2 regions of the Bradyrhizobium sp. GW821-FHT13H06 genome follow, and region 1 is predicted to be linked to the other one. Evidence: riboswitches for the same ligand, from Rfam matches in the RefSeq annotation. Region 1 holds a riboswitch; the other holds the start of a gene.
The links. A riboswitch is a leader RNA that binds a small molecule or an ion and turns the genes downstream of it on or off. The one in region 1 is predicted to bind glycine.
Positions count from the first base shown of each region.

Region 2: linked by a shared signal. The riboswitch ahead of AC1RQP_RS27430 (D-amino acid dehydrogenase) and the one ahead of gcvT (glycine cleavage system aminomethyltransferase GcvT) in region 1 are both predicted to bind glycine.

Region 1 covers NZ_JBXAPN010000007.1:76,370-79,778, reverse strand. The annotation lists gene alaS (alanine--tRNA ligase) at 1-1,449, opposite strand, end outside; glycine riboswitch at 1,673-1,761, shown strand; gene gcvT (glycine cleavage system aminomethyltransferase GcvT) at 1,908-3,056, shown strand; gene gcvH (glycine cleavage system protein GcvH) at 3,067-3,409, shown strand, end outside.
Region 2 covers NZ_JBXAPN010000007.1:214,715-218,123, forward strand. The annotation lists gene AC1RQP_RS27425 (ABC transporter permease) at 1-636, opposite strand, end outside; gene AC1RQP_RS27430 (D-amino acid dehydrogenase) at 815-2,116, opposite strand; glycine riboswitch at 2,186-2,291, opposite strand; glycine riboswitch at 2,295-2,399, opposite strand; gene AC1RQP_RS27435 (M20/M25/M40 family metallo-hydrolase) at 2,494-3,409, opposite strand, start outside.

The DNA of each region.
Region 1 (3,409 bases):
CTTGAGGCTGGCGACTTCGTGGCCGTCCTTGACCAGCGCGGACACTACGCCTTCGGCGCTCTCGGTCTCGTAGCCCAGGAATTCGGTCGCACCCAGCTTCTCGCGCAGCGGGAACCAGATCGCCTCGGAAGCCGCCTCGCCCGAGCCCTTCCAGGACTCGCGCGCCTTCACTTTCTGGCGCTCCATCGCATCCGTGAACGCGGCCTGGTCGACGCCGATGCCGCGCGACTTCAGCGCGTCCTGCGTCAGGTCCAGCGGGAAGCCGTAGGTGTCGTAGAGCGTGAAGGCGACGTCGCCGTCGAACATGTCGCCCTTCTTCAGGCCGGCCGACTTCTCGTCGAGGATGGCCAAGCCGCGCGACAGCGTCTTGCGGAAGCGGGTTTCTTCCAGCCGCAGCGTTTCCTCGATCAGATTCTCCGCGCGCATCAGGTCGGGATAGGCTTGGCCCATCTCGCGCACCAGCGCCCAGACCAGCCGATGCATCAGCGGCTCTTTCGCACCCAGCAGCTGCGCATGGCGCATGGCACGGCGCATGATCCGGCGCAGCACGTAGCCGCGGCCCTCGTTCGAGGGCAGCACGCCGTCGGCGACGAGGAACGCGGAGGAGCGCAGATGGTCGGCGATGACGCGGAACGAGGCCACGGTCTGCTCGTTCGGCCCGGTGCCGAGCGCGGACGCCGTCGCATCGATCAGGTTCTTGAACAGGTCGGTCTCGAACACGCTCTCGACGCCCTGGAGGATGCAGGCCATGCGCTCCAGGCCCATGCCGGTGTCGATCGAGGGACGCGGCAGCGGCTGGCGCTCCTCCTTCGTCACCTGCTCGAACTGCATGAACACGAGATTCCAGAATTCGAGGAAGCGGTCGCCGTCCTCCTCCGGCGAGCCCGGAGGCCCGCCCCAGATGTGCTCGCCGCGGTCGATGAAGATCTCCGAGCAGGGGCCGCACGGGCCGGTGTCGCCCATCGCCCAGAAATTGTCCGAGGTCGGGATGCGGATGATGCGGTCTTCGGAGAAGCCGGCGATCTTCTTCCACAGCCCCGCCGCCTCGTCGTCGGTGTGATAGACCGTGACGAGCAGCTTGTCCTTCTTCAGCCCGAACTCGGTGGTGATCAGCTTCCAGGCAAGCTCGATCGCGCGCTCCTTGAAATAGTCGCCGAACGAGAAATTGCCGAGCATCTCGAAGAAGGTGAGATGGCGCGCGGTGTAGCCGACATTGTCGAGGTCGTTGTGCTTGCCGCCGGCGCGCACGCATTTCTGCGAGGTGGTAGCGCGCTGATAGGGCCGCTTCTCCACGCCGGTGAAGACGTTCTTGAACTGCACCATGCCGGCATTGGTGAACATCAACGTGGGGTCGTTGCGCGGCACCAATGGCGAGGACGGCACGATCTCGTGGCCGTTCTCGGCAAAGAAGTTCAGAAAGGTCGACCTGATCTCGTTGACGCCGCTCATGTTCATCCAATCGGGTGTGCTTGGACCCGCTTCCTGCCATCCAAACCAGAGGTTAGGGCTGATATCTGCGGGCCAAAGCGCTTTTAGACAAGGCCTGCTTCAGTGTCCAGAAACTGTGCAAGGAGATCAGAGGGTTGCCGCAGGCGCGCAATCCCGGTTGAAAAGGCGAAACCGCCGCGTTGACAGGCTTGGCCGGCCTGTGGTCTTTAACCATCTATATCGTACGGCCACGTCGGGAGAGACCGGCTTTACTGCCGGCGCCGAAGGAGCAACCGCCCCGGAAACTCTCAGGCAAAAGGACCGCGTGGCTTTGATTGCATCTGGAAAGAGGCGCCGACGGGCCTAAGAACCCGGGTGGCACCCGCCGACGGGATAATACTCTCAGGCACAGCGACAGATGGGGCTTCGACAGGTTGGCCCGGGGAATTGTCCCCGGGGAACCGCCGAGGACCCCTGTGATGCCAGTACCCGACGACCAGAAATCTCTCCGACATACGCCCCTCCACGCCCTGCATGTGTCCCTCGGCGGCAAGATGGTGCCGTTCGCCGGCTATGACATGCCCGTGCAGTACCCTGCGGGCGTGCTGAAGGAGCACCTCCATACGCGCGCCGCGGCCGGCCTGTTCGACGTCTCCCACATGGGCCAGCTCGCGCTCCGGCCGAAGTCGGGCAAGGTCGCGGACGCCGCCCGCGCGCTGGAACGGCTGGTACCGCAGGACATCGTGGCGATCGCGCCCAACCGGCAGCGCTACGCCCAGTTCACCAATGCGGACGGCGGCATCCTCGACGATCTCATGGTCGCCAATTTCGGCGATCACCTGTTCCTGGTCGTCAACGCCGCCTGCAAGGACGCGGACGAGGCGCATCTGCGCGCGCACCTCGCGGACGACTGCGTCATCGATTCTCTTGCCGACCGCGCGCTGATCGCGCTGCAGGGCCCGAAGGCTGAGGCGGCGCTGGCGAAATTGTGTGCAGAGGCGCCGTCCATGACATTCATGGATGCCGGCCCGCATGAGGTCGCCGGCATCAAATGCTTCGTCTCGCGCTCCGGCTATACCGGCGAGGACGGCTTCGAAATCTCCGTTCCCGCCGCCGACGCCGAGCGCCTCACCAGGACGCTGCTCGAAAACCCGGACGTGCTGCCGATCGGCCTCGGCGCCCGCGACAGCCTGCGGCTGGAAGCCGGGCTTTGCCTGTACGGCCACGACATCGACACCGCGACCACGCCGGTCGAGGCCGCGCTGGAATGGTCGGTGCAGAAGAGCCGCCGCAGCGGCGGCGCGCGCGCCGGCGGCTTTCCCGGCGCCGAGAAAATCCTCGCCCATTTCGACAACGGCGCATCCCGCCGCCGCGTCGGCCTGCGGGCCGAAGGCCGCGCGCCGGTGCGCGAGGGCGCGTTGCTGTTTGCCGATCCGACCGCAGGCGAGCCGATCGGAAAGGTCACATCGGGCGGTTTCGGCCCGAGCCTGAACGCGCCGGTCGCGATGGGCTATGTGCCCACGAATCTGAGCGCGCTCGGCACGAAACTCTTCGCCGAGGTGCGCGGCCAGCGCCTGCCGCTCGCAGTCGCCGCCATGCCCTTCGTGAAAAACACCTACAAACGCTGAGGACAAGACAATGACCACGACGCTGTACACCTCCGACCATGAATGGCTCGCGATCGACGGCGACGTCGCCACCGTCGGCATCACCGATTACGCCCAGCAGCAGCTCGGCGACGTCGTGTTCGTCGAATTGCCCAAGGTCGGCCGGAGCTTGAAGAAGGCCGAAGCCGCCGCCGTCGTGGAATCGGTGAAGGCCGCCTCCGACGTCTACGCGCCTGTTACGGGCGAAGTGCTCGAGGCCAACGAGGCGCTCGCCGCCGAGCCGGCGCTGGTGAACTCGGACGCGCAGGGTGCGGCCTGGTTCTTCAAGATCAGGATTGCCGACAAGAGCGAGCTCGGCAGTCTCATGGATGAAG
Region 2 (3,409 bases), 140 kb from region 1:
ATAGTCCTCGCCGAGCACGTCGAGCATCGCCGCGCGCGTCATGCGCGCGATCAGGGCGATGTAGATGAAGGAGAGTGCGCAGGTCGGCAGGATGATGCGCTCGAAGAACGGCCCGAAGCCGTTCGAGATGCTGCGGAAGCCCTGCACCGGCACCCAGCGCAGGTCGATGGCGAAGATCTGGATCAGGAGATAGCCGACCACGAACACCGGCACCGAGAAGCCGAGCACGGACAGGCCCATCACGAAGCGGTCGATCCAGGTGCCGTGCTTCCAGGCCGCGATCACCCCCAGGGGAACGGCGACGACGACCGCGAGGACGATGGTCGACAGCGCGATCGAGATCGACGGCTCGACGCGCTGGCCGATCATCTTCATCACCGGCAGGTTGGAGATCAGCGAGGTCCCGAGGTCGCCGTGCAGCAGCTTGTTCACCCATGTGATGAACTGCACGATCAGGGGCTCGTTCAGGCCGAGCGAGGCGCGGATGCGCTCGAGCCGTTCCGGTGTCGCGTTGTCGCCGGCGAGAATCGCGGCGGGATCCCCCGGCGTCAGCCGCAGAAGCAGGAACACGAACAGCGCGACGACGCCCATCACGGGCACCGCGGCCAGAACGCGGCGAATAAGATAACCCAGCATGCACTTATCTCCGGCTACGGAACGTGTGGAGCCCTGAGGCTCCCGTGAACTCTGTCGTGTCTATCATGCCTATCACTTGGGCTGGAAAGGCCGCTCGGAGACGCCGTCCTCTTAGGGCAAATTGTGTGCCAAGGGCTGCGCCGTAGCAAGAGGCCGGCATGTCTCGGATATCGACCACTCAGGATGCATGTCGCAGTTCACGCTCAACCCCAAGTGAAGGGACCGTCGGCGGAGCGTTGAGGCCGCGCCAGCCGTCGATGGTCTGGGCGATCATCTGCGCCGTCGCGGCCGACAGAGTCCAGCCGAGATGGCCGTGGCCGGTGTTGAAGAACACGCCCGGTATCCGCCCGGCGCGCACGACCGGCATCATGTTCGGCATCATCGGGCGCAGCCCTGCCCACGGCACGACGCGCGACGTTTCGACGGCGGGGAAGTTGTTGCGCACCCAGTCGATCAGCGGCTGCACGCGGTCGGCGCGGATGTCGCGATTGAAGTCGTTGAATTCGGCGGTGCCGGCGACGCGAAAACGATCGGCGCCGAGCCGGCTGGTGACGATCTTGGCGGCCTCGTCGAGCAGGCTCACCGTCGGGGTGGCGTTGCGGCTTTCGGCGGTGTCGAGCTGCACCGTGATCGAGTAGCCCTTCACCGGATAGACGTTGACGCGCTCGTCCAGCAGGGCGGCGAAGTGACGGCTCGCAACGCCCGCGCAGACCACGACGCCGTCCGCGTTCAGTGCGCCGCGCGCGGCCGCGACGGCATCGCTCGCGGCCAGATCGGCCCAGCCGATGACGAAGCCGCTGCCGGCACGTGCGATCGAATCGATATTGGCCTCGTGGATGAAGGTCGCGCCACGCCGCTTGCAGGCTTCCGCCAGGCCGCGGGTGAACTTGTGGATATCGCCGGTCGCATCCGACGGCGTGTAGAAGCCGCCATAATAGTCCTTGCGCAGTGTCGGCTCGATGCTGCGGATTTCCTCCAACGTCACCGGGCGGCGATCGAGGCCGCCTTCCTGCAGCAGCGCGTTGACGCGCAGACCGGATTCGAAGCCGGCCTTGTCACGATAGATGTGGAGGATGCCGCGGCGTTCGAGATCGAAGTCGATCCCTTCGCGCGCCGCGATGTCGAACAGATACCTGCGCGCTTCGATCGCGAGCCGCGTGGTCTCGATGGTGTTGGCGCGGTAGTTGCCGATGTTGGCGACGAACTCGCTCATCCACGAATATTTGTGCCAGTTCGGCCGCGGGTTCATCAGCAGCGGCGCGTCGCGCCGAAACATCCAGCGCAAGCCCTTCAGGATCGTCGCCGTGCTGTTCCACACTTCGGCGTTCGATGCGGAGAGCTGCCCGCCATTGGCGAAGGACGTCTCCATCGCGGCGTAGCGGTGCTTGTCGAGCACCGTCACCTTGTAGCCGCGTTCGAGCAGGGCATAGGCGGTCGTGACGCCGGTGATGCCGGCGCCGATGATGGCAATATGGGTCATGGTGAAGTTCGGGGCTCCCGTGAGTTAGAGTCGGCGGACCGCCGGCCGTAAGGCCGTTGGCGGCGCCCCATCTGTCACGGTTACCTGAGAGCTTGATCCGCTGCGGATCTCGCAACGGACTATCCCCTTCGGTGGACGTCACGATTGCCTGAAATCGCGTCGTCTCTCTCCAGATCGTCCTGACGAAACGGTCCTTTTGCCTGAGAGTTTCCGGGGCGGTTGCTCCGTCGGCGCCGCAACGAAGGCTGAAAGCCTTCGCCGCGATCTCTCCCGCATCATCGCGTGGACGGCCGAGCAGTACGATACGCCTCATTTTTAGACAAGGCTAAATTTCGACCGTGACTGCCGACGTATTGTGCAGTGCAAATTCGATTCAATTACTCCAGAGTCGCCAGCAGACCTGCCATCAGCCGGCCGCGCTCGACCAGGCTATCGACCTCGATGAACTCCTCCAGCGTGTGGCCATTGCCGCCGCGGACACCGAGGCCGTCGAGCGTGGGAATTCCCATCGCGCCGGTGAAGTTGCCGTCGGAGCCGCCGCCGGAGCTGGCATGCGGTAAGTCCGCGCCGAGCGATTTGGCGATGCCGCGCGCCTTCTCATACAGCGCCATGGTACCCGCATCCGGCTCCCAAACCGGACGCGTCACGCCGCGCGTGACCTTGAACGTGACGTCGTTGGTGGTGCCCGACAGCGCCAGCATCCTCTCGACACCGCGGTCGAGATCGGCCTGACGCTTGGCCATGGAGAGCGCTTCGCCGGTTGCGGTCGTCGCAACGCAATTGACCCATTGTCCGCCGTGGACGACGCCGACCGAGAAGGTGCAGTCCTCCGTCGTCATCGCGTCGATCGCGAGGATCTGCCGCGCCATCTCGCGGATCGCCGAGCGTCCGGCCGACAACGTGGCGCCGGCGTGGCTCGGCCGTCCCGTCGCCTCGAGATTGAAGCGCGCGATGGCGTAGCGTCCGGTCGTGACGCCGTTGTCGGCGCGGCCGGGCTCCGGCACCAGCACGTATTTGTTGCGCGCCGCTTCCGCCTCGATGATGTCCCGCGTCGAAGGCGTGCCGACTTCCTCATCCGGCGTGAACAGCACGGTGATCGGCAGCGGTGTGGTGAACGAGGCGCGCGCCAGTTGCCGTATCGCTTCCAGCGAGAGGTAATTGCCGCCCTTCATATCGTAGATGCCGGGGCCATAGCACTTGTTGCCCTCGCGCCGCCATTTCAGCTTCTCGATGGTGCCGACCGGATGAACGGTATCCATGTGTCCGGCGATCAGGATGCCCGGCTCGCCCTGC